Regions from separate parts of the Psychrobacillus sp. INOP01 genome, predicted to be linked through region 1. Evidence: a T-box and tRNA genes for the amino acid it is inferred to sense, from the RefSeq annotation. Region 1 holds a T-box; the other holds one or more tRNA genes.
What was found. A T-box is a leader RNA that pairs with one kind of tRNA and senses whether it is charged. The one in region 1 lies ahead of trpS (tryptophan--tRNA ligase), so its partner is inferred to be a tRNA-Trp.

Region 1 (14,669 bases):
CTTATACTAAGTGGTTCAGAAAAAATATTGCGTTCTTTATATGCTATCTCGTGTTCTTCTAACCAAGCTTTCGCTTTTCTACAAGAAGTACAGCTTGGTGAAGTGAATAAGGTTACCATCATTTAAAAAAACACTTCCTTTCAAATGTCTGTGTTATATAAAGTAGATTATAATTAATTTAATGTAGTAATATACATTCTAAGTATACACCACTTTTAATTCATTTTAAATACGTTTTAATGAAAATTTTTTCTTGTAATAATTACTGTCACAATTTCGTGTTACTTATAAAGGAATCCTTATATTTAATTATATATAATTTAGATACATATTAATTAATACCCATCATTTAAAAAAATTAAACATCACTATTATAAAAAAAGCGCATTCTCAATTAGTGATACTTAATGAAAATATCTGTTATACTTAATAGTACGTTTTGTATGTAAAAAGGTTTCAAAAAAAGAAAAAAAAGCAGGATAAAATCTCATCCTACTTCATTAATCTATCCATTATGCTTATGGAGTATAATCTACTCCAGGAGAATATCTATTCCCAGCATTCCATAATAAGTATTCATTTATACCCGCTTCATTTAATGCTTTAATCTGAGCCTCTACCTCATCTTTACCGTATTGTTGATAATTTCCTGACCCTAAATAGGAAGCTGTAAAATCTTGTAGCCATGGTCTAGATACAGGTGGATTTTCAAGCTCTGCTAGTTTTGCATTTTCAACTTTTGCGTATTCCTGTACTAATCTATATGGCTCTAAATCTGGTTTAGCAATTCCAAAGTAAGAAGTCCAATGACTTGGGTAGATCATGGAGGAAATAACATCTACATTTTCAGAGATTTTACTGAAGTTTTGCCCAATACCTGGGGCTTCAGGTAATGTAGCTGAGTAACCGAAAATATCAACCGATAATTGTGCACCATATGGTTTAAGTTTTTCCTTGGCATAAGCTACAAAATCCGTAACCGCTGAAACCCTACGTTGAACCAAATCTAACTCTGACGTTTCATATTCACCCATAGAGTATTTTAAAGTGTCTTCTCTTTTTTCAAACCCTTCAGGAAAACGAACATAGTCAAATTGAATTTCTTTAAAGCCCATTTTAGCAGCCTCGATAGCAATTTCTACATTATAATCCCATACCTCTTTCATAAATGGATTGACGAATGCTTCACCTCGTCCATTTTTCCAAACCGATGCGCCTTCTACAAATGACCATTCAGGCTTAGTTTCTGCAAGCTCAGTATCCTTGAAGATAACGATACGAGCTATTGGATAAATCTGTTTTTCTTCCATTTTCTTCAACATTGCTTGGGTGTCTTTTATGTATGGCTTTCCAATATTATATTTTGCCAGAGGTGAATCCTCTTTGGGGATATAAGTAAGGTTTCCGAAATCATCTTTAAGATCAATAACCATCGCGTTTAAGTCCGTGGTATCCATTAAATTCAACAAGTCATTAAATCGTTCCCCCCCTGCGGAATGACCTGTTACATAAACTCCTCTTACCGCATCTGGATATTCAAAAGTAAATCCAGAGTCATATGTAAATAATTTGGAGGAAGATACTATTGTTTCATCTATTGCTTGAAAGCTAAATTCTTTAGATGAAAAATCCTTTGAAAACAAAGTTGTTTCGGCCTTCCCCGTACCTGGTAGTAATATAGTCATCGCAATAGATGCCGAAGCTATTACTCTAAGTTGTTTTTTCATATTTTAAAAATTCCTTTCCTCTAAGTCCTTTCATTCTAACAATCGATACATATGAATAAAAGTGCCAATAGACCAAAATAAGTTAGATTACTAGAAATATTAAGTTTACTCTTTATATACCCAGAATACATGTTTTAAATCTTTTCGGAAATACTGCATGGCTATTTGCTTCCTTTTATTAAAATAGCAAAAAAGTTTATACTTTATCTTAGAAAAAACTGGGCAAAAATATGCATAACCCTTAAGAGGTCAAAACCTGTTTCTATCGTTTTCGAAGGGCTTTGAACAGACAGGTCGCTACATTATTACCGAGTGAATTTCTAAAGATGCTGGTCGTGACCGCGTCACGACCAGCATCTCTTTTTGCGGTAATTTTATGGCGTTCGTCTGTTCGTCTCCCTCCTACAACTTTTAGAAACAGGTAAGTACTTTTATGGATAACTAGAGAAAAAATACTTTCCTAATCATAGAGGTGATGACAGACAGTCTTAGTACGCGACATCGTGTCACAACGACTGCCTGACCCGCATCGTGCGGGTCTCGAAGATACAATTTCGGTCGCTCCCTCCTTCTTAATGAAGCAAAAACTTACTATACCTCTAAATCTCCACTATTATAAAAATATATGTACAGTCTTTATCCTTCATTTAATTGGGATTAATAACATGAAATGCTATCAACACTTATTGCAGAGCATTTTTTTTATACTTTTATCCTGTAAAATAGCAATTACAGGATGGTATTATTACTACATTAACTTTTTCTATTAGCTTGCTGATTTTCTTTGCTAAATCATATTGTCAAGCACTACTCCCTATATTGATTGTAGTGGAAGGTGGCGACTCCAGCAGGATGAGTGAGACAGATGAACCATCACAAGCGAACGCGGAGCGTCGGTGATGGTTCATCGCTCACCCTGCGGAGGCCAACAGGATGTTGGTCACGAAGGCGTTGCCACACGAGGTGGCGTTCTTAGCCATCGTTCCTTTGTCTCCACCTGAAACGGAAATCAGTAGTACTATACCTTCATTAAAGTCCCACGAACCAAGTGTTCACACTACATTTCTATATACTAATTCTTTCAAAAAAAACGACCATTCGGTTTGAATGGTCGTCGATTTATTAAACTTATGAATTTGATATAGCTTGTAAAGTTGCAAGCTCTTTTGCTGAACAATATACGAAATGTCCAGATGTTACTTCACGCATAGCTATCTCTTCCCCATCTTGATAATTATGAGAGGCAGGATCGTATGATTTACGAACACGATTACGCTCATAATTTGGGTCAGGAAGCGGTATAGCAGATAATAATGACTGCGTATACGGATGCATAGGATTATTGTATAAATCTTCTGCAGGCGCTAGTTCTACTAGCTTACCAAAATACATTACACCTATACGATCGGAAATGTATTTAACCATTGATAAATCATGGGCTATAAACAAGTATGTTAATCCTTTTTCTTCTTGTAACTCTTTTAATAGGTTAACTACTTGTGCTTGAATAGAAACGTCTAATGCAGAGATAGGCTCATCGGCAATGATGAATTCTGGGTTAACTGCTAATGCTCTCGCTATTCCTAGACGTTGACGTTGGCCACCAGAAAACTCATGTGCATATCGATCTGCATGCTCACGATTCAAACCTACCGTTTCTAATAATTCAACCACACGTTCTTTACGTTCTTTTGAATTTTTCACAAGTCCATGAATATCAAGACCTTCTGCAATGATATCCAGTACTTTCATACGTGGATTCAAAGATGCATAAGGATCTTGGAAAATCATTTGCATTTTACGGTTAAATGTTTTTAAATCTTTTTTAGATTTTTTATCATGTACATTTATACCATCATAAATTACTTGTCCATCTGTTGCATCGTAAAGACGGATAATTGTACGACCTGTTGTGGATTTCCCACAACCAGATTCTCCAACTAGTCCAAGTGTTTCCCCTTTATAAATATCAAAGCTGATATCGTCTACAGCGCGAACTTCATTAGGCTTACCTTGATTGAAATACTGCTTAAGATTTTTAATTTCTAATAATTTTTCAGCCATCAGTAAGTACCTCCTTCCGTTCCTTCATAATAACGACTGCCAGGGAATTTTTTCATACGTTCTACAATTGCTAGCGGTGGTTCTACTTCTGGAGCATCTGGATGTAACAACCATGTTGCTGCAGAGTGAGTGTCACTTACCTTAAAGAACGGCGGTGCTTCTTCTAAATCTATTTTCAATGCATAATCACTACGTAGAGCAAATGCATCGCCTTTTGGAGGATACAATAAATCAGGAGGAGTTCCTGGAATTGCATACAATTTCGCTTCTGCTGTATCTAATGACGGCATCGAACTTAGTAAGCCCCATGTATATGGATGCTGCGGGTTGTAGAATATTTCATCTACAGTCCCAATCTCCACAATTTTACCACCATACATTACTGCCACTCTATCTGCAACATTAGCAACAACCCCAAGGTCATGGGTAATGAAAATGATAGAAGTATCAATTTTCTTTTGTAAATCCTTCATTAACTCTAAAATTTGCGCTTGTATCGTTACATCTAACGCAGTCGTAGGTTCATCTGCTATTAGAATTTGTGGATTACAAGCTAATGCTATTGCAATTACAATACGTTGACGCTGACCACCTGAAAATTGGTGTGGATATTGTTTAATACGTGCTTCTGGTTTAGGCATACCAACTAAACGTAAAAGATCAACTGCCACTTTACGTGCTTCCGATTTACTAACTTTCTGGTGCTTTAAAATTGGTTCCATGATTTGCTTACCAATTGTCATCGTTGGATTTAAAGAAGTCATTGGATCTTGGAAAATCATCGAAATATCTTTCCCACGAATCTTTTGCATCTCTTTATCCGATAGCTTAGTTAAATCTTTTCCATTAAATAATATTTGACCATTTTTAAATTCTGAACTTGATTCAGGCAATAAACGCATAATTGCCTTCGTTGTAACTGACTTACCAGAACCAGACTCTCCAACAATTGCAAGTGTTTCACCTTTTTTTAAGTCGAAGTTAACACCACGAATGGCTTTTACTTCACCAGCAAATGTATGGAAGGAAAGCTCTAGGTCATTTACTTCTAATATGTTTTCCATTTTGGCTTTCCTCCTTTTAGTCTTTCATTTTTGGATCAAGTGCGTCACGTAAACCATCACCTAATAAGTTGAATGCAATCATTAGTAAACTAATAATAATAGATGGGAACAAGAGAATATGTGGTTGGAATTGAACCAATTTGTATCCATCATTAATAAGAGTCCCTAAAGATGCGTCAGGTGGCTGTAAACCTAAACCAATGAAGCTTAAAAATGCTTCGAAGAAAATTGCAGTTGGAATAGTGAACATTGTGTTAATAATAATAATACCTAAAATATTAGGTAAAATATGTTTTGTAATAATTCGTCCATTTGTTGCACCTAATGTCCGTGATGCTAATACAAATTCTTGGTTTTTGAATTTTAATACTTGGCCACGTACTATACGGGACATGCCAATCCATCCAGTAATGGTGATTGCGATAATAATCGCGGTAATACCTGGTTCCATAAAGCTAAGCATTAGGATAACTATTACAAGTGTTGGGATACCATATAGAATCTCTACGATACGTTGCATAATATCATCAGCACGACCGCCATAGTAACCAGAGATCCCACCGTAAGCAACACCGATAACCATATCGATTATAGCTGCCACAAAAGCGATGAGTAAAGAGATTTGTGTACCTTCCCAAACTCGTGAGAACATATCGCGGCCTAAACCGTCTGTACCAAACCAATAATACGTATCTACTTTTTTCATTTCATATAAGTCTACTTCTTTACCTGCTAGAGTACCAACACCATCCATTATTCCAAGTTTTTCAATACCGGGAACCTTTGGAGGTAAATTAGCATGAGTGATTGTTTGTGTTTCCGCATCATGCGGACTAATCATTGGCCCGACAAAAGCCATAATGATAATGAGAGCCAAAATGAACATACTCACTATCGCGGCTTTATTTTTACGAATTCGAAGCCAAGCATCCTGCCAGAAACTTAAACTTGGTTTTGCAATACGCTCCGCATGACTAGCATCTAATTCAATTCTTTCAAAGGAATCTGCAGGTGGTTTTTGTAAGTCGTGTTTCATTAATCTTTACCTCCTGACAAACGAATACGTGGATCGATGATGCCATAAAGCACATCTACTAAGAATATTACGACAATTAAGAATGCAGAGAAGAATAATGTTGTTCCCATAATGATAGAGAAGTCATTAGACATAATGGACTTAACAAATTGCTCTCCGATACCAGGTATTGCAAAGATTTGTTCTATAACAAGAGATCCTGTTAATAATCCAGCTGCTAGTGGTCCTAAAACAGTAACTAGCGGGATCAATGCATTTCGGAAAGCATGCTTAAATGCTATTTCGAAACCATTGGCTCCTTTAGACTTTGCCAAAGTAATATAATCTGAACTTAAAACTTCAATCATTTCCGTACGTATAAATCGAGAAGCCGTTGCAAGTGGTCCCATTGCTAAAGCAATAGATGGGAGTACGCTGGACATCCAGCCATCCTTCCACAAACCGACGGGGAATATTTTCCATTCAACAGCCAACCAATATTGAAGAAAAGTGGCAAAAACGAAAGATGGAATAGAAATACCGATGATAGCCACAAATGTACTACCGTAATCCCAAATAGTATTTTGTCTTAGTGCTGCAATCATACCTAATAGTATTCCTAACGCTACACCAAGTACTAAACCTTGAGTTCCAAGTAACATAGATGGTCCTAAACGATCTATGATTAAATCTGTTACGCTAGCATTCTTAAATTGAAATGAGTTACCTAAGTCGCCTTGCGCCAAATTCAACATATATTTTGCGTATTGTACTGGAATCGGTTGATCTAACCCATATTTCGCTTCAACTACCGCAAGTTGTGTAGGGGATAGTTTTGAAGCAGAGCTAATCGGGGATCCTGGAAGCGCCTTCATTAAGAAAAATGTTGCCGTCGCAATCAGGAAAAACGTTATAAACATATAAAAAACACGACGAGTAATGTATTTTGCCATCTTTGCACCTCCTACAAAAAATATTTTAAGATTAATAACCTACTAATATATATAAACAGAAAACACGGGTAATTGTCAAAATCAAATTATTAATATTAAATATTTCGTGAATTCTGATTCATTTAAAAAGAGAGTACATGATCCAGTAGGAACCATATACTCTCTAACTATGAGATTTTAAAACTTGTTAACTATCTAAATTATTTACCTTCGATATAAGCCCATTTATAGCTGTAATCTCCACCGAATGGATGAGCAATTACACCTTTAACATAAGGTTTTTGAAGGAACATTAATCCACGTTGGTAGATTGGTCCAACTGCGAAATCTTGGTCAACGATCATTTTCTCGGCTTTAGCCATTGCTTCCCAACGAGCTGGAATATCTTGAGCTAAAGAACCATTAATATCTGTTAACAATTGATCGTACTCAGGATTTGAGTATGACATTTGGTTGTTACCGCCATCAGTTTCCCATAGGCTTAAGAATGTGAATGGATCTTGGTAATCTGGTCCCCATCCTGCAACTTGAATGTCATAGTCTTGGTTTGTGTCAAGATCTAAACGAACATTAAATGGAACTTCTTTAAGAGTAATAGTTAAACCAGGTAAGTTACCTTCTAATTGAGCTTTGAAGTATTCATCCATTTTTTTAGAAAGTTCAGTGTCTCCACCAAGAATTTCTAAAGAAAGTTCAGTAACACCTAGCTCTGCTAAACCTTTTTCCCATGCAGCTTTTGCTTCATCTGCATTGAATACAGCCATGTCTCCGTTAACGTCACGGAAGTCATTTCCATCTTCATCAAAAACGAAATCTTTTGGAATGAATGAATATGCTGCTGTTGAACCATTTGCTAAAACTACAGAAGCCAAATCTTCTTTGTTGAATGCTTTAGTAATAGCTTCACGAATATTAACATTTGCAAGTGGAGTTTTTTCTCCAAGACGTTCTTGGTTATATTTGAAATAGAATACTGAAGTTTCTAATTCAGTTACTAGTTCTGGATCAGCAGCATATTGCATTGCATATTCTCCTGATAGTGAAGCACGATCTTTTTCACCATTTGTATATAAGTTTACTGCAGTTGCAGTTTCTTTCACTACGTCATAATTAATTTCAGTAAGTTTTACAGTTTCTTTATCCCAGTACTGCTCATTTTTAAGTAGTTGCCAAGATAAACCTGTTCCGTCCCAGTTAGCTAAAGTAAATGGTCCGTTGTATAAAAGTGCTTCAGAATTTTTCGCGTAGTTTTCACCTTGCGCTGTAACGAATTCTTCTTTTTGTGGTAAGAATGTTCCAAATGACATAAGTGATAAGAAGTAAGGAATTGGTTTTTCAAGCGTTACTTCTAATGTTTTTTCGTCAAGCGCTTTAACACCTAACTCAGTGTATTCAGCTTCACCATTAGAAATTGCAGTTGCATTTTTGATAACGCCAGACATCATGTATGGACCGTATTCAGATGCAGTATCTGGGTTCATAGCACGTTTCCAAGCATATTCAAAGTCATTTGCAGTTACTGGAGTACCATCTGACCAGTTTGAGTCACGTAAAGTGAATGTATAAACTAATCCATCTTCAGAAACTGTTGGTTCACCATCAGAAAGTGCTGGAACAGCAATATTTTCTTGACTCAAACGGTATAAACCTTCGTTTACGTTGTTAAGTAGATCAAAACCAACTGCATCAGTTACTAGAGCTGAGTCCATTGTTGGAATTTCTGCAGTCATGATCAAGTTAAGAACTTGGTCTTCATCAGCAGCTACTTCTTCTGTTTCTTCTGTTGTACCTTCTTTTTCGTCTGTGTCTGTAGTTGTATCTTTTGCTTTATCGTCGCCACCACAAGCAGCCAGGAATAAAGTAACAACTAACAGTAGGCTTAAAAGCCATACAAGCTTGCTATTCTTCAAAATAATAACCTCCTTAAATATTCAGAAAAATTCATTACAATAATTATTATACATTTTCTTTTAGACTTGTACAGGCTTTTTTTAAATATTTTTACAATAGTGTAACAAAATCATTACATTGTCCTAACAATTGTGAATGTTTGGAAAAGAAATTGTTTATTTTTGTTAAATTAAATAATCAATTTTTTGCATATTTTCTGAGTCTATTTTATAATTTCAATTGATAGAGGTGAAATATGAAAAAAAGAATGATGTACTTTTTTGGTTGTCAGGTAGTTATTTTTATACTTATGCTTTTAGTTTATAAAAATATTCAACTCGTTCCTTACATAAACATGTCCTTTTTTGTCGGTGGAACAATTACGTTTGTCGGTTTAATGACTTATGTTGTTTCAGGTGGTTTTTTTGACTTTTTTACTGAAAGTACACGTAAAGTATTTACGCCCAAACATATGAAAAAAGAGGCAGAACAGATGCGATTACCGTCTCAAATATTTTCTTTTCCACATAAGCCGATTATTGCATTAGGTCTCTCTTGTTTATTTTGTATGTGTATCGCTTTGTTCATCTATTATAGTTACTAGGAACGCTTGATTTTTGCATTCCTTCTATATATAATAATCAAAACTAAATAATTGAGCTTTGAAGAAGAAAAGTACATTTACTATCGTATGTTAAGAGAGTCTGTGGTCGCTGGAAACAGATCATACTGTAAATGGAATGGGCTTCTGAGCAGTATATGTGAAAGTGAAGTAGCATATACCGTCCCCTTCACGTTACGAAAGTAGAGTGGCTAATTATTTTTAGCAAGCTGGGTGGTACCACGGATTTAACATCATTCGTCCCTTTTATAGGGATGCATGATGTTTTTTTATTTTCAATAGGAAAAGGAGATACGAAAAATGAAGAAAATTTTTTCAGGCGTACAACCAACAGGTATTATCACCCTAGGGAATTACATCGGTGCCTTCAGACAATTCACTGCATTACAAAATGATTTTGACTGCGTGTTTTGTATTGTAGACCAACATGCAATTACAATTGCGCAGGACCCAAAAGAATTGAGCGATCATATACGTTCCTTAGCAGCATTATATATTGCCGTAGGTATTGATCCTAAGAAATCTACATTATTTATACAATCTGAAGTTCCTGCACATGCACAAGCTGGATGGATTATGCAATGTATATCGTATATCGGTGAATTAGAAAGAATGACTCAATTCAAGGATAAGTCTTCTGGTAAAGACGCTGTTTCTGCTGCACTGCTAACATATCCTCCCCTAATGGCTGCAGATATACTTTTATATCAAACTGATATCGTACCGGTTGGTGATGATCAAACTCAGCATGTAGAACTGACACGTGACTTAGCCGAGAGATTCAACAAACGCTACGGCGAGGTATTCACAATTCCTGAAATCCAATTACCTAAAAATGGTGCTCGTATTAAATCACTACAAGACCCACTGAAGAAAATGAGTAAGTCAGATCCAAATCAAAAAGCTACGATACGTCTTTTGGATAGTCCAAAAGAAATTGAAAAGAAAATTAAAAGCTCTGTAACAGATTCAGAAGGTATCGTCGCTTTCGATCCTGCAAATAAACCCGGAGTTTCCAATCTATTAACAATCGAATCCGCATTAACCGACGTTTCAATTCCTATACTTGTACAAAAGTATGAAGGAAAAGGATATGGAGACTTCAAAGCTTCCGTAGCAAGGGTTATAATCGATCATCTTACACCTATTCAAGAAAGATATGAGCAGCTGTTAAACTCTTCAGAACTAGATGAAATTCTAGATTTAGGAGCAGTGAAAGCACAGGCTCTGGCAAATGATACATTGACTAAGATGGAAGCCGCAATGGGCCTCGGAAGAAGACAATCGCGGTAATAGATAGTAAGGACACACATAAGAGTACAAAGTCGGTCGACTCCATCATATACATGAGTACCGATCTCCATGAGTATCCGAGCGATAAAAAATTCAAATAAAGTACTAAGTGGGAGCAGCTAATTACTGCTATTCCATAACTGATTAAAAATATTAATAATCTTATTAGTATCACATCCTTATAAGACCATATGAAAAACCGCTCCTAAACTTTCGTTTAAGAGCGGTTTTTTTAAAATATTATTTTACTGGAGTATCTCCTGTTAATTCAATGTCGATATAATCGAAATCTGTTTCATAACCGAAATCATAGTTTTTCACACGGTCATTAACCGGGAACAACTCGTAACGGAATTGCATTGGAATTACAGCAGAAACATCTTGCATATATTCTTGCCATTCACGGAACTTCTGAGAACGGAAATCTCCATCAATAGCTTCTGGAGAATCGATTGCAGTTAATAAAGCTTCTAGTTCTTCAGATGTGTAACGGCTGAAGTTATAAACTGCTGTTTTAGAGTATAATCCCGCTGGAGATGGGTTTGTACCTGTACCCCATGCGCCCATAAAGATATCAATTTCTGGATCATCCGCTTGTACTTTATCGTAGAATGTGTTGAATTCGATTAGACGACCTGTAGCTAATTGTACATCTAAACCAACTTCATTCCAGTTTTGTAAATAGTAAGAGATTACTTGTTCTTGTGTTTCATCACCAGACATTGCAGCTAATTTAATTGTAAGTTTTTCCCCTTTTGGATTTTCACGTAATCCATCGCCATCTGTATCTTTATAGCCAGCATCGTCTAGAAGTTTCATAGCTTTTTCAGGATCATAGTTATATCCTTCGATAGAAGCATCATGGAACGATTTAAATACTGGTGGGATTAACGAGTTAGCACGTTCACGTAAATCGAAGTAGAATACTTCATTAACTTGCTCGATGTCTAAAGCATACCCCATTGCTTGACGTAAAATTTTGTCACCCATTTTTGCTTCTGCTTCATTTGTAATTGCAAGACTTGCATCATAGTCATATTTACCAAGCTTGAATCCTACATAAGAGTAGTACAATTCTTGACGACCAAGAAGTGTAATATTTTCAAGATCTTTTACATTTTCGTATGCGCTCGTTGGGAATGATAGAGCCATATCGTACTCACCAGTTTCTAATGCTTTAGCAGCTGATGCACTTGGAACAGTTTTAATAAGTACGCCATCAAGTTTCGATTGACCTTTCCAGTAGTTCTCATTGCGTACAAATTGTACAGACTCACCTGGAACGATTTTGTCGAATTTGAAAGCCCCTAAAGTAACTGGGTTTTTACGAACTGCATCATTTTCAAGTAATTCAGCTACAGGAATATCTTTCACGATATGACTTGGCTCTGCATAATACCAAAGTCCATCTCCACCTGAATAAATTGCTGGTGAAACTTTGTTAAATGAAATTTCTAAAGTAGTTTCATCCACTTTTTTCAAGCCTGAAATTGTATCTGCTTTTCCATCATGGTATTCTACAGCACCAACGATATTTTGGAAGTCAGCATCATAGCGAACTCCAGCATAATCTGGATGACCAATAATTAGGTAAGGTTGGATTAAGTCCTCAATTTTAAGAGGTTCTCCATCTGACCATTTTACCCCTTCTTGAATTTTAATAGTAGCTTTGTTGTTATCGCTATCAACTTCTAATGAAGCAATACCTCCATCGGAAATTAGGAAATCTCCATCAGTTTTAAATAATACATTGCTTGAAAAATTCATAATTTCAGCGTCATAAGCATCTTCATATAGTGTATAAGAGAAAATACCTTGGAATGGAGAATCGTTAACTAATGCTACTTGTAAAGTTCCACCGTCAATAACTTCTCCTTCATTATCAAGTACTACTGGGAATAACTCATCTGAAGCAGGTTGTTCAGCCTCTTCCTCTGTACCTTCTTCTTCTGCACCTTCTTCTTCTGCACCTTCTTCTGTTTTGTCCGGCTCATCGGCAGGTTTTGCAGTTTCATCATCTGAATTACAAGCGGCAAGAACTAACATAAGTGTTAACAGCAATGCCATTAGAGCTAAAAGCTTTTTATTCATTCTTTTTCCTCCTTTTTATCTCTTTTTATATATCAAACGCTCATGCGTCTAATAACAGTTTTAACCAAGTCGTTGACGTGCATCTGCAGATCGTCGAATGGCCTGACCAACATAATTAATCCCAAGCATAAGTAATAGAATTAATAATGATGCTGGCAACCAGTTCCACCATGCGTTTTCCATAATGAACGGATCGTTCGCATAACTTACAAGTGTTCCTAAACTTGGTGTAGAAGGTGGTAAACCAAAACCAAGATAGGATAGTCCGGTTTCAAGTCCTACATTCCCTGCAAAGTTCAAGGTCATTTCTACTATCAATATAGAACTTAAATTTGGCATCATTTCTTTGAAAATAATGATAAAATTTCTTGTACCTAATGTTTTCGAAGCACTAATGTAATCTCTTCTACTTTCAGAAAGGGCCTTGCTTCGAATAATTCTCGCCGTACCAACCCAGAGAAACACACTCATTATTAAAACGAATATCGGAATATTATATTTAGGAACAATAGTTACAAATACAATAATGATCATCAAAGATGGAATAGTAATGAAGAAATCAATAATGCGCATGAAGATATTATCAATCCATCCTCCAAAATAACCTGTCACTAAACCAATTACTACACCGATAAAACCAGTTATAAGTGTAACTGCAATTGCAATTGATAGTGAGTTTCGTGCACCTACTATTAATTGTCCAAGGATATCACGTCCACCTTTATCTGCTCCTAACCAGAATTTTTCTCCTGGTTCTGCTAGCTTGTCTCGTAAGCTTATTCGCATCAATTGTGTTTGGTCGATTTGCCATGCCCATATATATATGCCACTAATAACAATAATTAACGATATAAGCGAGAACATAGCTAATTTATCTTTCATAAACTCCCGCGCAATTACTTGAAAACCTGTCGGCGGAGAGCTTGCTTTCATTTCTTTTGTTAGTTCAATAGTTTCAGTATTTTTCATTATTTGGACTCTCCTTATCCATTATTTTTGTTAGTCAATCCTAATTCGAGGGTCAACAATGCTCATGATGATATCGGATAATAGACTTCCTAATAATGTTAAGAATCCAAAAAGCATAACAAGTGCTGTAATTACACTATAATCACGCCCGTTTATAGCCTGAATGAACAATTGTCCCATACCAGGATATCCAAAAATGGTTTCAATAAAAATAGATCCACTTAAAAGTCCTGTTATCGTGAAACCTAAAAATGCTGCAATCGGTAACAATGAGTTACGGAATATATGACGAGAGTATACTTTATTGATCGGAATACCCTTACTTTTCGCGGTACGTACATAATCCATCGACTTAGAATCGATAATTTCCGTACGTAAATACTGAATTATTCCAGTAGTCGCAAGCAAAGCATACGTAATCGCTGGTAATAAGATATGATAAAACTTACTCCAGAGGTAACCAGCTGTTCCTGAGTCGTATTTAATATCTACCGTCCCACTAGTCGGGAACCAACCTAGTTCGTAGCCGAAGAAAAACAGATTGATCAGTCCTAATACAAATGTTGGTATGGCATATACAATAAAGCTATAGAACACAATCGATTTATCTAAGAAGGAATCATGGAATCTACCAGACAATACTCCTAATGGGATTGCGATTAAATATAATAAAAAGACACTTAATAACGATAACCATAATGTATTCAACGCACGGTCCCCGATTAAATTCGATACTGGTACATTAAATGTGTAACTGCGTCCAAAATCTCCTTGAAAGGCATTTCCAATCCAGTTCACATATTGTATGTACCAAGGATCATAAAAACCTGCCTTAATACGTAACTCTTCTACTCTAGCAGGATCTGTTTCTGGAGTAATTAGTCCCGTAAAAGGGTCACCTGGCATAAACTTCGCCATAATGAATATCAAAAGACTAAGTACAAATAATTGTGGAATCATAACAAGAACACGTCTAACAAT
Region 2 (14,669 bases), 2.1 Mb from region 1:
GAACTAGTGGAAGGAAACCTTCATTTGGCTCTACCATACCGAAGTTACCAACGATTGGTTCTACTAAAATACATGCTAGTTCTTCTCCCCATTTCTCCATAGCTTCTTCATAAGCTTTTGGATCGTTGAATGGAATAGTGATTACTTCTTTAGCAATAGATTTAGGTACCCCCGCGGAATCTGGTGTACCAAGTGTTGCTGGTCCTGAGCCGGCTGCAACTAATACTAAATCGGAATGTCCATGATAGCATCCTGCAAATTTCATAACTTTTGTTCTTCCAGTGTAGGCACGTGCAACTCGAATTGTTGTCATGACCGCCTCTGTTCCCGAGTTTACAAAACGAACTTTATCCATAGAAGGAATAGCATCCTTTAACATTTTCGCAAAGGTTACTTCATGTTTTGTTGGGGTACCATATAATAGACCAGTTTGTGCAGCTTTTGTGATGGCTTCCGTAATATGAGGATGCGCATGACCAGTAATTATGGGACCGTATGCAGCTAAATAATCGATATATTTGTTACCATCTACGTCATAAAAATAAGCGCCTTCTGCTCTTTCCATAACGATTGGTGCTCCTCCGCCTACAGCTTTATACGATCTCGATGGACTGTTTACACCACCAACTATATGTTCTAATGCCTCTACTTGTATTATTTCTGATTGTGTTTGTTTCAATGTAATAGCCTCCGCTCAGTTTGTTTGCAGATAGAAAGTATACCGTTACTATCCAATTATTGTCTAGTGTATTTCTACTGTTAGTACTTCTTAATTGTAGACAATAGTAAGGAGAAATGCTAAGAAAATTGAACATAGTGACTAACTTCGATACGATATAATATATAGGAGGGATTATGATGGAAAAATTAGAAGGTATGATAGCACCTAACTTTTCATTGAAAAATGAAAAAGGTGAAATTGTTTCATTAAAGGATTTTGCAGGCAAGAAATATGTAGTTTTGTATTTTTACCCAAAGGATGCTACCCCAGGTTGCACAACAGAAGCATGTGATTTTAAAACTGCCTATACAAGTTTTACGGAGTTAAATGCTGTTATTCTTGGAGTTAGCGCAGATGATGAAAAGGCTCATACCAAATTTATAGACAAGCATGGTCTGCCGTTTTCTCTATTAGTAGATGATACGCATGAAGTTTCCGTAGCATATGGCGTTTGGAAGCTGAAAAAGAATTTTGGGAAAGAATATATGGGTATTGAACGTTCTACTTTTTTAATCGATCCTACAGGGACGGTCGTAAAAGAATGGAATAAAGTAAAGGTCGATGGACATGTCGAAGAAGCGCTATTAACATTAAAATCATTAGTGACTGAGGGAAAATAAGTATGAAAATATTATTTTCTTTTTTACCAAAACAGAAGCAACAGGATGAATTATTTCAGAAGTTTCCAGATGCAGAATTTGTATTTCAAAAAGGTATTAATGAAGAAGTATTAAAGTCATCGCAAATCTTAGTTACGTATGGAGAGGACTTACTTGTTAGTCATCTTGAAACGGCCGTACAACTAAAATGGATTATGGTAGCTTCTGCTGGACTAGAAAAAATGCCGTTACAGGAAATTGCAAATCGAGGTATTGTCGTTACCAATGTGCGAGGAATTCATAAAACACCTATGGCAGAAACGATTTTAGCACATATACTTTCTATCAAAAAGTCACTCCCATTGATTCATGAAAATCAACGTAACGGGGAGTGGTCTAAGCGAGTATTTCCTACTGAATTACTAGGTTCAACCGCGATAATACTAGGACCGGGTGCAATAGGCGGAGAAGTAGGCCGAATACTGCAAGCTTTTGGAGTGCATACAATCGGTTGTAATGGCAGTGGACGACTAGCTCCATATATGGACGAAATAGTTTCCTTTGATAAATTAAATGACGTTTTACCAAAAGCAGATATTGTCATTTCAATCCTACCGAGCACGGAACATACAAAATACCTGATCACATACGAGCATTTACAGTCTATGAAACCTACAGCCATCTTTATGAATTTTGGACGTGGAGATGTAGTAAAAGAGGAGCTCTTACTGCGTGCATTAGAAGAAGAGCAATTTGCATATGCTGTTCTAGATGTATTTGAGAAAGAACCTCTTGCAGAGGGTCACCCATTTTGGAGCATGAACAATGTTGTCGTTTCCCCACATGTCTCTAGTCACTCTTCTCAGTATGTAGTACGAGCATTGGAAATCTTCTCCAGAAATTTATGCGCTTGGGTGGAGCAGAAGCCGTTGGAAAATGAAATTGACTTGGAGAAAGGCTACTAATCTATGTATTTCTTTCCTTAAGGTGTTATAAATTTGACAGTTCATGCATCTTTTAATTATACTTATTGTAACAATTATAATTAAAGAATGAATATGAAAAGAGGTGCATTGCGATGACGGAAGTACATTTAAGAGATGCTTTAGATACATTAAAATCGACTGGTGTACGAATTACGCCTCAACGCCATGCGATACTGGAATTTATAATCCAATCTATGTCACATCCCACTGCGGACGATATATATAAAGCACTAGAAAGTAAATTTCCTAGCATGAGTGTTGCAACGGTCTATAATAATTTACGCGTTTTTAGAGAAGCAGGACTTGTGAAAGAGTTGACTTACGGAGATTCTTCTAGTCGTTTCGATTTTGTTACAAATGATCATTATCATATGATTTGTGATGCTTGTGGCAAAATAGTTGATTTTCATTATCCAGGATTAGATGAAGTAGAGCATTTAGCTTCCCATTTAACTGGCTTTGATGTAAGTTATCATCGAATGGAAATTTACGGTGTTTGTCCAACATGTAAAGAACATGCAACTAAAGTCCAATAAGCAAAACCGAGCGTAGAAACGCTCGGTTTTTTATATGGAAACTATTAGAATCGAACAATTAATAACCCTATTCAAAAAAATGGTTGGTCGCGGATATGTTGCGACCAACCATTTATATAGAAAATACTATCTCGCTGGCTGAGTTTCAAGCTCATCGTACAGAACAATAGGCTTGAACCCACTTTCTCTTTCTAGTTTACGACAAATAATTGACCTCCTCTTAAAGGATCTTTATTCTATACTACTTTGAACGTTTAAAAAACACTTTGCTAAAAAAGCAAAGTGTCGAATTATCTTTTTTTATTCAATGCTTCATCAAATTCTTGTCCTTCAAGATTAGGATCAAGCGTTAGAGGTTCTTTACAGTACATGCACATATCTACTCTGCCTAATACTTTAGTATGTTTGCCGCAGTTGGGACATACAACAGGTACAGCTTTTGTAGATAATAATCCTATCCATCCATAGACGGCCGTACTTGCTAAAATAGATAGTAACCCAAGCGTTACGAAAATGGTAACTAAAATTCCATTATCTTTAAAGAATATCGCACCATACATTATGATAAAACCAAAGAATACAAGTCCTAGTGCAAAGGAGCGTATACGATTTATTTTGTTTTTATAGGGTTTCATTTTTCGACCTCCTAATTTCTACATACACTATATCATATTTTAGTATAAAATTAAGTTCTGAATTAAATATAGAAGGAAATATAGAAAAGTTGTCGAAAATTTAATAGAAGAAGGAAATAAAGGAGGCTTCATTTTTGGAAGCATTATTGAGACCAATTTATCAAGAAAGAGCCAGTGAACCTAATACACTAGGTATTATTTTAGTCGAGAAACGGGCAGAATTTAGCCCTATCACAGATATGTTTGATTCCATTTTATTTATCATAACAAAAGAATCTCCTATACCTGTATTCACAAAGCATTATACTTATGGGGATAAAAAAACTGCACTCCATATACTAACGGAGAAGCAGCTAAGAAAGTGGTTATTGTTGGGGACTAACCCTAAAATGGTGGATTGGTTGATCAATGGTCGTGTGGTATTTGATCGAAATGAATATGTAGAAAGTTTGAAACAGGAGCTTTACGTATTCCCGATAAACGGTAGAAAAGCTCGTATGGGTATTGAGTTTGCTAAACTAACGAGAAGATATTTAGAAGGTAAATTATTTTTTGAACAACGTAACTATCTAGATGCTTATAATCATATGGTAGATTCTTTACATCATTTGGCTCGTTTAGCTGTTTTTGAAAATGGCATGCATCCAGAGGTGATGGTATGGAATCAAGTAAAACAATTAGATCCTTCTATTTATAAATTGTACGATGAGTTAATCTCTAGTGAGGAATCATTAGAAAAAAGATTAGAACTTCTATTTTTAGCAAGTGATTTCTTAATCCATTCCCGAACAAAAGAAGGGGCACAGCACATTGTAGAGGTTTTAGGATTAAAAGAGTTTTGGACTATCCAAGAAATTCATGAGCAAGAAGAACTTAAAAACTACTCTGTAGATTTAGAGGTTTTCATCGAGTTTCTAATAGATAAAGGATATATTATAATTGAAAAACAACAGACGAAAAGTAACGAAATCATGCATAGATACTATAAAGTAATACGGTAGGAATGCTACTTAAAAACGGACAATTAATTTTGTTCGTTTTTATTGTTGACATATGATTTTGTTTCGTGCTATTATAATAAGCGTCGTCAAAAGCACAACAAACTATTTCAATAAATACTAACGAAAAAAGTTTTTTAAAAAACTTCTTGACACTTACTTAGTACGATGGTAAATTAGAGGAGTCGCAAAAAACGACACAGCAAATTGAACATTGAAAACTGAACATGCAAAACGTTAAGACATACAGCTTATCAACTAACATTGTTAGTTTGATAGCAAAACAATTTTGACATCATTTAATGATGATGCCAGCAAAACAAATGAGCTTTTTAAGTTCTCTATTATGGAGAGTTTGATCCTGGCTCAGGACGAACGCTGGCGGCATGCCTAATACATGCAAGTCGAGCGAATGACGAAGAAGCTTGCTTCTTCTGATTTAGCGGCGGACGGGTGAGTAACACGTGGGCAACCTGCCCTGTAGATTGGGATAACTCCGGGAAACCGGGGCTAATACCGAATAATCCATTTCCTCACATGGGGAGATGTTAAAAGACGGTTTCGGCTGTCACTACAGGATGGGCCCGCGGCGCATTAGCTAGTTGGTGAGGTAACGGCTCACCAAGGCGACGATGCGTAGCCGACCTGAGAGGGTGATCGGCCACACTGGGACTGAGACACGGCCCAGACTCCTACGGGAGGCAGCAGTAGGGAATCTTCCACAATGGACGAAAGTCTGATGGAGCAATGCCGCGTGAGTGAAGAAGGTTTTCGGATCGTAAAACTCTGTTGTGAGGGAAGAACAAGTACGAGAGTAACTGCTCGTACCTTGACGGTACCTCATTAGAAAGCCACGGCTAACTACGTGCCAGCAGCCGCGGTAATACGTAGGTGGCAAGCGTTGTCCGGAATTATTGGGCGTAAAGCGCGCGCAGGCGGTCCTTTAAGTCTGATGTGAAATCCCACGGCTCAACCGTGGAAGGTCATTGGAAACTGGGGGACTTGAGTACAGAAGAGGAAAGCGGAATTCCAAGTGTAGCGGTGAAATGCGTAGAGATTTGGAGGAACACCAGTGGCGAAGGCGGCTTTCTGGTCTGTAACTGACGCTGAGGCGCGAAAGCGTGGGGAGCAAACAGGATTAGATACCCTGGTAGTCCACGCCGTAAACGATGAGTGCTAAGTGTTAGGGGGTTTCCGCCCCTTAGTGCTGCAGCTAACGCATTAAGCACTCCGCCTGGGGAGTACGGTCGCAAGACTGAAACTCAAAGGAATTGACGGGGGCCCGCACAAGCGGTGGAGCATGTGGTTTAATTCGAAGCAACGCGAAGAACCTTACCAGGTCTTGACATCCCGCTGACCGGTCTAGAGATAGGCTTTTCCCTTCGGGGACAGCGGTGACAGGTGGTGCATGGTTGTCGTCAGCTCGTGTCGTGAGATGTTGGGTTAAGTCCCGCAACGAGCGCAACCCTTGATCTTAGTTGCCAGCATTCAGTTGGGCACTCTAAGGTGACTGCCGGTGATAAACCGGAGGAAGGTGGGGATGACGTCAAATCATCATGCCCCTTATGACCTGGGCTACACACGTGCTACAATGGACGGTACAGAGGGTCGCAACCCCGCGAGGGTGAGCAAATCCCATAAAACCGTTCTCAGTTCGGATTGTAGGCTGCAACTCGCCTACATGAAGCCGGAATCGCTAGTAATCGTGGATCAGCATGCCACGGTGAATACGTTCCCGGGCCTTGTACACACCGCCCGTCACACCACGAGAGTTTGTAACACCCGAAGTCGGTGGGGTAACCCTTACGGGAGCCAGCCGCCGAAGGTGGGACAGATGATTGGGGTGAAGTCGTAACAAGGTAGCCGTATCGGAAGGTGCGGCTGGATCACCTCCTTTCTAAGGATAATATCGGAATACGAATTTTTATTCGTATCTTAACGTTTTGCAGTTCAGTTTTGAATGTTCATATTTATATATGGAAATTCAAAGAGGGCCTATAGCTCAGCTGGTTAGAGCGCACGCCTGATAAGCGTGAGGTCGATGGTTCGAGTCCATTTAGGCCCACCATACCTTTTTAAATTTCGGGGCCTTAGCTCAGCTGGGAGAGCGCCTGCCTTGCACGCAGGAGGTCAGCGGTTCGATCCCGCTAGGCTCCACCAAATTTATAATTTGTTCTTTGAAAACTGGATAAAACGACATTGAAACAATAAACAACAAGAAATTCAAGTTGTGGTTACTTCGGTAATCATAATGTGTAAGACTTTTTAACTTTTAGGTTAAGTTAATAAGGGCGCACGGTGAATGCCTTGGCACTAGGAGTCGACGAAGGACGGCACTAACACCGATATGCTTCGGGGAGCTGTAAGTGAGCTTTGATCCGGAGATTTCCGAATGGGGAAACCCACTGTTCGTAATGGAGCAGTACATTTGCGTGAATACATAGCGCATCTGAGACACACCCAGGGAACTGAAACATCTAAGTACCTGGAGGAAGAGAAAGAAAAATCGATTCCCTGAGTAGCGGCGAGCGAAACGGGAATAGCCCAAACCAAGAGGCTTGCCTCTTGGGGTTGTAGGACACTCTACATAGAGTTACAAAGGAATGAGTTAGACGAAGCGATCTGGAAAGGTCCGCAGGATAGGGTAAAAGCCCCGTAGTCCAAAATTCATTCTCTCTTGAGTGTATCCTGAGTACGGCGGAACACGTGAAATTCCGTCGGAATCCGGGAGGACCATCTCCCAAGGCTAAATACTACCTAGTGACCGATAGTGAACCAGTACCGTGAGGGAAAGGTGAAAAGCACCCCGGAAGGGGAGTGAAATAGATCCTGAAACCGTGTGCCTACAAGTAGTTAGAGCCCGTTAATGGGTGATAGCGTGCCTTTTGTAGAATGAACCGGCGAGTTACGATTACATGCAAGGTTAAGTTGAGAAGACGGAGCCGCAGCGAAAGCGAGTCTGAATAGGGCGAATGAGTATGTGGTCGTAGACCCGAAACCAGGTGATCTACCCATGTCCAGGATGAAGGTAAGGTAACACTTACTGGAGGTCCGAACCCACGCACGTTGAAAAGTGCGGGGATGAGGTGTGGGTAGCGGAGAAATTCCAATCGAACCTGGAGATAGCTGGTTCTCTCCGAAATAGCTTTAGGGCTAGCCTCAAACGTTAGAATCTTGGAGGTAGAGCACTGTTTGGACTAGGGGCCCATCCCGGGTTACCGAATTCAGACAAACTCCGAATGCCAATGATTTATGTTTGGGAGTCAGACTGCGAGTGATAAGATCCGTAGTCAAGAGGGAAACAGCCCAGACCACCAGCTAAGGTCCCAAAGTATTTGTTAAGTGGAAAAGGATGTGGCGTTGCTTAGACAACCAGGATGTTGGCTTAGAAGCAGCCATCATTTAAAGAGTGCGTAATAGCTCACTGGTCGAGTGACGCTGCGCCGAAAATGTATCGGGGCTAAACAAATCACCGAAGCTGTGGATTGATACCTTTGGTATCAGTGGTAGGAGAGCGTTCTAAGGGCGTTGAAGTCAGACCGGAAGGACTGGTGGAGCGCTTAGAAGTGAGAATGCCGGTATGAGTAGCGAAAGACGGGTGAGAATCCCGTCCACCGTATGACTAAGGTTTCCTGAGGAAGGCTCGTCCGCTCAGGGTTAGTCGGGACCTAAGCCGAGGCCGATAGGCGTAGGCGATGGATAACAGGTTGATATTCCTGTACCACCAAACCACCGTTTGAGTAATGGGGGGACGCAGAAGGATAGGGTAAGCATGCTGTTGGTTATGCATGTCCAAGCAGTAAGGTGTGAATGTAGGCAAATCCGCATTCTGTAACATTGAGCTGTGATGGCGAGGACGTATGTCCGGAGTTCCTGATTTCACACTGCCAAGAAAAGCCTCTAGCGAGGTGATAGGTGCCCGTACCGCAAACCGACACAGGTAGTCGAGGAGAGAATCCTAAGGTGAGCGAGAGAACTCTCGTTAAGGAACTCGGCAAAATGACCCCGTAACTTCGGGAGAAGGGGTGCTCTTTTGGGTGCATAGCCTAGAAGAGCCGCAGTGAATAGGCCCAGGCGACTGTTTAGCAAAAACACAGGTCTCTGCAAAACCGTAAGGTGAAGTATAGGGGCTGACGCCTGCCCGGTGCTGGAAGGTTAAGAGGAGTGCTTAGCGCAAGCGAAGGTGCGAATTGAAGCCCCAGTAAACGGCGGCCGTAACTATAACGGTCCTAAGGTAGCGAAATTCCTTGTCGGGTAAGTTCCGACCCGCACGAAAGGCGTAACGATCTGGGCACTGTCTCAACGAGAGACTCGGTGAAATTATAGTACCTGTGAAGATGCAGGTTACCCGCGACAGGACGGAAAGACCCCGTGGAGCTTTACTATAGCTTGATATTGAATTTTGGTGCAACTTGTACAGGATAGGCAGGAGCCTTAGAGCCCGGAGCGCCAGCTTCGGAGGAGGCGTCGGTGGGATACTGCCCTGGTTGTATTGAAATTCTAACCCATACCCGTAACCCGGGTAGGAGACAGTGTCAGGCGGGTAGTTTGACTGGGGCGGTCGCCTCCTAAAGTGTAACGGAGGCGCCCAAAGGTTCCCTCAGAATGGTTGGAAATCATTCGAAGAGTGTAAAGGCAGAAGGGAGCTTGACTGCGAGACCTACAAGTCGAGCAGGGTCGAAAGACGGGCTTAGTGATCCGGTGGTTCCGCATGGAAGGGCCATCGCTCAACGGATAAAAGCTACCCCGGGGATAACAGGCTTATCTCCCCCAAGAGTCCACATCGACGGGGAGGTTTGGCACCTCGATGTCGGCTCATCGCATCCTGGGGCTGTAGTCGGTCCCAAGGGTTGGGCTGTTCGCCCATTAAAGCGGTACGCGAGCTGGGTTCAGAACGTCGTGAGACAGTTCGGTCCCTATCCGTCGTGGGCGTAGGAAATTTGAGAGGAGCTGTCCTTAGTACGAGAGGACCGGGATGGACACACCGCTGGTGTACCAGTTGTTCTGCCAAGAGCATCGCTGGGTAGCTATGTGTGGACGGGATAAGTGCTGAAAGCATCTAAGCACGAAGCCCCCCTCAAGATGAGATTTCCCATTACGCAAGTAAGTAAGATCCCTCAAAGACGATGAGGTAGATAGGTTCGGGGTGGAAGCGTGGCGACACGTGCAGCTGACGAATACTAATCGATCGAGGACTTAACCAAATTTGTTTAACGTAACAATGTCGTTTATCCAGTTTTGAAAGTACAAAAAAATATAAAAAAAAGCTTGAATTTATTTCTAGTTTTGTTATAATAAATAGTGTCTTTCAAATTAATAATGTCTAGTGATGATGGCGAAGAGGTCACACCCGTTCCCTTACCGAACACGGAAGTTAAGCTCTTCAGCGCCGATGGTAGTTGGGGGTCTCCCCCTGTGAGAGTAGGACGTCGCTAGGCTGTATTATTCCGAAGTAGCTCAGTGGTAGAGCAATCGACTGTTAATCGATTGGTCGTAGGTTCGAGTCCTACCTTCGGAGCCATTTTTGGAGAGCTGTCCGAGTGGCCGAAGGAGCACGATTGGAAATCGTGTAGGCGGGTTAAACTGTCTCAAGGGTTCAAATCCCTTGCTCTCCGCCAGATAAGTTTTCTACATAAAAGTATGGCCCCTTGGTCAAGCGGTTAAGACACCGCCCTTTCACGGCGGTAACACGGGTTCGAATCCCGTAGGGGTCACCATTATTTTAATCAAGTTGACGCAGAGATGCGAAGCTTATCGTAATTTTACCCAGGAGGATTAGCTCAGCTGGGAGAGCATCTGCCTTACAAGCAGAGGGTCGGCGGTTCGAGCCCGTCATCCTCCACCATTTCTTTAGAAACAAATTAGTAAGTATAGTATTGTCGCGGGTGGAGCAAATCGTCAAACGAAGATGACGATTAACACCGATGCAGGAGAAACCGAAGCAGGTGTCCTACATATCGTGAGCGTATTATTATAGTGATTGTAAGTATTTTATTGTCGCGGGGTGGAGCAGTGGTAGCTCGTCGGGCTCATAACCCGAAGGTCGCAGGTTCAAATCCTGTCCCCGCAACCAAATGGTCCCGTGGTGTAGCGGTTAACATGCCTGCCTGTCACGCAGGAGATCGCCGGTTCGATCCCGGTCGGGACCGCCATTTATTATTTTAATTTGAGATTTAGGATAAGCAAGCAGGTCAAGGAAGCAATCGAGCGAAAGAAGGAACGTACTAAAGTACGTGACTGACAGAGTGAGTGAAGCTGACAAAGAGATGCGCCGCTTAGCGTAAATCGAAGAAGGCTCAGTAGCTCAGTCGGTAGAGCAAAGGACTGAAAATCCTTGTGTCGGCGGTTCGATTCCGTCCTGAGCCACCATATTTATATGCCGGAATAGCTCAATTGGTAGAGCAACTGACTTGTAATCAGTAGGTTGAGGGTTCAAGTCCTTTTTCCGGCACCACTATAGTGGTGGGGTAGCGAAGTGGCTAAACGCGGCGGACTGTAAATCCGCTCCTTCGGGTTCGGCGGTTCGAATCCGTCCCCCACCACCAGTTTTTAATAGGGGCATAGTTTAACGGTAGAATAGAGGTCTCCAAAACCTTTGATGTGGGTTCGATTCCTACTGCCCCTGCCAAATGTATAAGTTAACTTTGAATAATGGCGGTTGTGGCGAAGTGGTTAACGCACCGGATTGTGATTCCGGCATTCGTGGGTTCAATTCCCATCAGTCGCCCCATTGGGGTATAGCCAAGCGGTAAGGCAATGGATTTTGATTCCATCATGCCCTGGTTCGAATCCAGGTACCCCAGTTTTTTTGCGGAAGTAGTTCAGTGGTAGAACACCACCTTGCCAAGGTGGGGGTCGCGAGTTCGAACCTCGTCTTCCGCTCCATTACTTAATTTCGGCGGCATAGCCAAGTGGTAAGGCACAGGTCTGCAACACCTTTATCACCGGTTCAAATCCGGTTGCCGCCTCCAATTTTTAAATAACTGCCTAGTATTTTATTTTGCCGGTGTGGCGGAATTGGCAGACGCGCGGGACTCAAAATCCCGTATCCTCTGGATGTGCCGGTTCGACCCCGGCCACCGGTATCATCGTTATACACGAAAATAACAAAATATTACTATCGAAAAAAGTAAGAACGGGAATGCCCTGTTCTTACTTTTTTCTTTTTACGATTGAAGATTGTTTTATGAAAATTATTTTTCATTGTATAATTGATCAAATGTGACATTAATCGAAGAAATGGGTCAGTTTCGATACTAAAAAGAAAACCCCAAGAGAGAGAAATCACACCTTGGGGTTTATGCGTTTACAAGCCACCACTAAGCTTTTTATTGCATTAGTAGTGGAGTTCTTTTGTCCATATTATTACATGGTTGAGACTTCCACGGCAAAACTGCAATCTGAACACCTCTGGTATCCAATAATGGGGTTCTTGTTTCCAAAGGTGAAGTCAATTCGCTGACGTGCAAGATGAGAGTATCTCATTACTCATCCTAAGATAGTGCATCTCACTATTATCCTATATTTGAAGAAGTAAGCTTTCTTGTTCGGAAAATCTGTAATGTTTAAAACATCAATACATTTTAAACATAACCATTTACAAAGTACCTGATTATTTCTAAATCGTCTTCAGTCAAGTTACGTCCAAAATGAGAGGACATCTCCGCTGCAATTACCTCTAGTTTGCCTTTATGTTTATTCGTTAATTCAGCACTTGTCTTCAATAATGAAACAAAGGAAGCAAATTCATCCTTTGTCAAAGGTGCAGGATGATGAGATAGGAAGTAGATTTCCGCATCATAATCTTTAATCTTCCCCAGAAGGTTATACATCTTTTCAATGGTATAATGCCACTTTTCTGCGTACATATTTGCATAGAGGCAGTCACCAAGAAATAGCGTTTTTTCCTCCGGTATATAAATGAGATTCGAATCAGACGAATGATCTCCACCAACATGTTCAATGATACAGGTAACCCCACCGATATTCAGTTTTATTCGCTTTTCAAAAATGATAGTGGGATCTGGTATGATAACCTCTCGCATACTTCCAAGCTCTAGCTTTATCGCGTCTGCACAAAACGGAATTTCAATCCCTGCTTCGACACGTTCATCCAACTCCTTGTCTCCCCATGATAACTCTTGTAGTTCTTTTACTTTGTCGTAGGTCATGAAATTGGCAATTGAAGGCATAGCCATTTCACATAAGCCAAATACATGATCCCAATGCCAATGTGTGAGAGCCAGAATATCTCCGGTGACATGATAGGAAGCTAATTGATCTTTGAATTGTTTAGCATGAATAGAAGAATTCCCAGCATCTATCAATAGTGTCTGATTGTCTCCTACAACAGCAGCTAATATTGGTCGATCTGTTTTTTGATATGGAGGCAGGTAGAAGAGTCGATCGGAAAGTTTTTCTAATGTTTGCATGAATTCGTACTCCCTTAAGAATGTTTGTAACGTTCATTATATACTACTATTTACAGAGATGACAGAATACTGCTAGAAGTGTCTTTAAATTCATTATTCGCGGTTATCACAGAAGGATATTTATTAATGGTGTGTATTAAGTAGAGAACGGTCCACCGGTATCATTAGCACAAACATATTATTAAAAGAAACACTCACAAAATTGTTAAGTCAACATTTGTGAGTGTTTTTTGTATTCCAGTTTTTATTAAAACATTCCATTCTTATTAGGAGAATCCTCAGGTATAAGTTGACCTACATCCCACATTTCAACGATTTGGTTATCTTTGAAACGAAAGATATGTACTACAGCTGCTCCAAGATCTTCTGGATTTTGCTTTATGTGTGAGTAAACCGTAACCATATCTTTTTCTTGTATCGCAAGTTTTACTTCCAGTCTTTTATTAGAGTTCTTGGTAGCATTTTCTTCCATTGCTACCATTAGAGATTTGGAATCGCCTGGGAAAAATGGGTTATGATGAAGAAAGTCAGGACCTACGAATTTCTGGTAAACTTCTCGAACATTGCCAGATGCTACGTTCTGAAGAAAAAGAATAGATTTCTCTTTAAGTGAGAGGGGCTTCGACTGTTGTTCAATGCTCAACATATTCATCCTTTCATAATTAGAGATTTAACTTTTTAGAGAAGTTTAAGTTATAGTAGCGTTTATGTCAAACTACGTTGCAAATAGGGGGTATAATACTTCAAGATTATCTTAATCAAAGACGACATGGCTGTATGGTATACTTTAGAAAAACTTTAAAGGGGGCTATCAGTTTGAGTATTAATTTTGAAGTGAAAAGAACTACCCAAGTATCTAAGCAGCAAGTATATTATGGTTTATTTGATATAGATGCCGCTAATCACTGGATGCAAGGACTTGTAGGAATTGAGCGATTGGATGATGGACCTATGCAAGTGGGAAGTCAGTGGAAGGAATCGAGAAAGATGTTTGGACAAGTGGCTACAGAACATTTTGAAGTGGTTGAACTAAATGAGCCAGATAAAATTGTTCTTCGCTGTGATGGAACGAAAGGAACAACTGGTAAAGGAGAATTTATCTTTACATATATAGTTACTTCATCTAATAACCTTACGGAGATTACGTTGAACGGAGAAATAAAAGGCCTCACTGGCATAACTAAACTATTTGGTAAAATGATGGCGGGTACCTTTAAGAAGGCCTCTGCAAAGGATTTAGATGCATTGATAGCATACTTAGAGAAATAATTTATAGGGATAGCTTATCCATGGTTTTAGTGTAATTTAGTTATAAAAATCCTTAACAATATATGGATATTTCTAGTGAAACTTCAATTGAAAATTTTAAACTAGAAAGTACTTTAATAAATTGATTTAATTTTCAATCTTTATTACAATGATGAAGAAGGTATACCAGTATTCAATGGTATACGGCTTTTAAACCTTGAATGAAACAAAATAGGAGGAGAAGTATGGGGAGATTAGTTCATTTCGAAATTCATGTGGATGACATGGACCGTGCAAAGAAGTTTTATGGAGAAATATTTGGATGGACATTTGAAGATTGGACTGATTATGCGGGGATGCCTTATTTTGGAGCTGTGACTGGTGATGCAAGTCAGCCTGGTATTGATGGAGCTTTAATGAAACGTCAAACACCTCCTCCAGAACAACATCAGCCTATGAATGGCTTCTCTTGTACATTGGGTATAGAAGATTACGATTCAACGGAAGCTAAAAT

Region 2: it encodes a tRNA-Trp, which carries the amino acid that the T-box ahead of trpS (tryptophan--tRNA ligase) is inferred to sense. The anticodon was not compared.

Annotation. Positions count from the first base shown of each region.
Region 1 is NZ_CP073315.1:3,349,062-3,363,730, reverse strand. Features, by position in the region: gene spxA (transcriptional regulator SpxA) at 1-119, opposite strand, end outside; gene KD050_RS16425 (putative glycoside hydrolase) at 519-1,727, opposite strand; gene KD050_RS16420 (ABC transporter ATP-binding protein) at 2,856-3,791, opposite strand; gene KD050_RS16415 (ABC transporter ATP-binding protein) at 3,791-4,855, opposite strand; gene opp3C (oligopeptide ABC transporter permease) at 4,872-5,891, opposite strand; gene opp3b (oligopeptide ABC transporter permease) at 5,891-6,823, opposite strand; gene KD050_RS16400 (peptide ABC transporter substrate-binding protein) at 7,024-8,733, opposite strand; gene KD050_RS16395 (DUF3899 domain-containing protein) at 8,970-9,317, shown strand; T-box leader at 9,367-9,583, shown strand; gene trpS (tryptophan--tRNA ligase) at 9,636-10,628, shown strand; gene KD050_RS16385 (oligopeptide ABC transporter substrate-binding protein) at 10,869-12,719, opposite strand; gene KD050_RS16380 (ABC transporter permease) at 12,780-13,688, opposite strand; gene opp4B (oligopeptide ABC transporter permease) at 13,719-14,669, opposite strand, start outside.
Region 2 is NZ_CP073315.1:1,165,687-1,180,355, reverse strand. Features, by position in the region: gene KD050_RS06010 (glutamate-1-semialdehyde 2,1-aminomutase) at 1-679, opposite strand, end outside; gene bcp (thioredoxin-dependent thiol peroxidase) at 859-1,341, shown strand; gene KD050_RS06000 (D-2-hydroxyacid dehydrogenase) at 1,344-2,285, shown strand; gene perR (peroxide-responsive transcriptional repressor PerR) at 2,399-2,842, shown strand; gene KD050_RS05990 (YgzB family protein) at 3,133-3,477, opposite strand; gene KD050_RS05985 (nucleotidyltransferase-like protein) at 3,612-4,478, shown strand; rRNA gene KD050_RS05980 (16S ribosomal RNA) at 4,819-6,372, shown strand; tRNA gene KD050_RS05975 (tRNA-Ile) at 6,467-6,543, shown strand; tRNA gene KD050_RS05970 (tRNA-Ala) at 6,560-6,635, shown strand; rRNA gene KD050_RS05965 (23S ribosomal RNA) at 6,751-9,679, shown strand; rRNA gene rrf (5S ribosomal RNA) at 9,798-9,913, shown strand; tRNA gene KD050_RS05955 (tRNA-Asn) at 9,922-9,996, shown strand; tRNA gene KD050_RS05950 (tRNA-Ser) at 10,002-10,093, shown strand; tRNA gene KD050_RS05945 (tRNA-Glu) at 10,118-10,192, shown strand; tRNA gene KD050_RS05940 (tRNA-Val) at 10,245-10,320, shown strand; tRNA gene KD050_RS05935 (tRNA-Met) at 10,474-10,548, shown strand; tRNA gene KD050_RS05930 (tRNA-Asp) at 10,552-10,627, shown strand; tRNA gene KD050_RS05925 (tRNA-Phe) at 10,769-10,844, shown strand; tRNA gene KD050_RS05920 (tRNA-Thr) at 10,854-10,929, shown strand; tRNA gene KD050_RS05915 (tRNA-Tyr) at 10,937-11,020, shown strand; tRNA gene KD050_RS05910 (tRNA-Trp) at 11,030-11,103, shown strand; tRNA gene KD050_RS05905 (tRNA-His) at 11,130-11,205, shown strand; tRNA gene KD050_RS05900 (tRNA-Gln) at 11,207-11,278, shown strand; tRNA gene KD050_RS05895 (tRNA-Gly) at 11,286-11,360, shown strand; tRNA gene KD050_RS05890 (tRNA-Cys) at 11,373-11,446, shown strand; tRNA gene KD050_RS05885 (tRNA-Leu) at 11,478-11,560, shown strand; gene KD050_RS05880 (MBL fold metallo-hydrolase) at 12,059-12,907, opposite strand; gene KD050_RS05875 (nuclear transport factor 2 family protein) at 13,155-13,559, opposite strand; gene KD050_RS05870 (SRPBCC family protein) at 13,724-14,176, shown strand; gene KD050_RS05865 (VOC family protein) at 14,401-14,669, shown strand, end outside.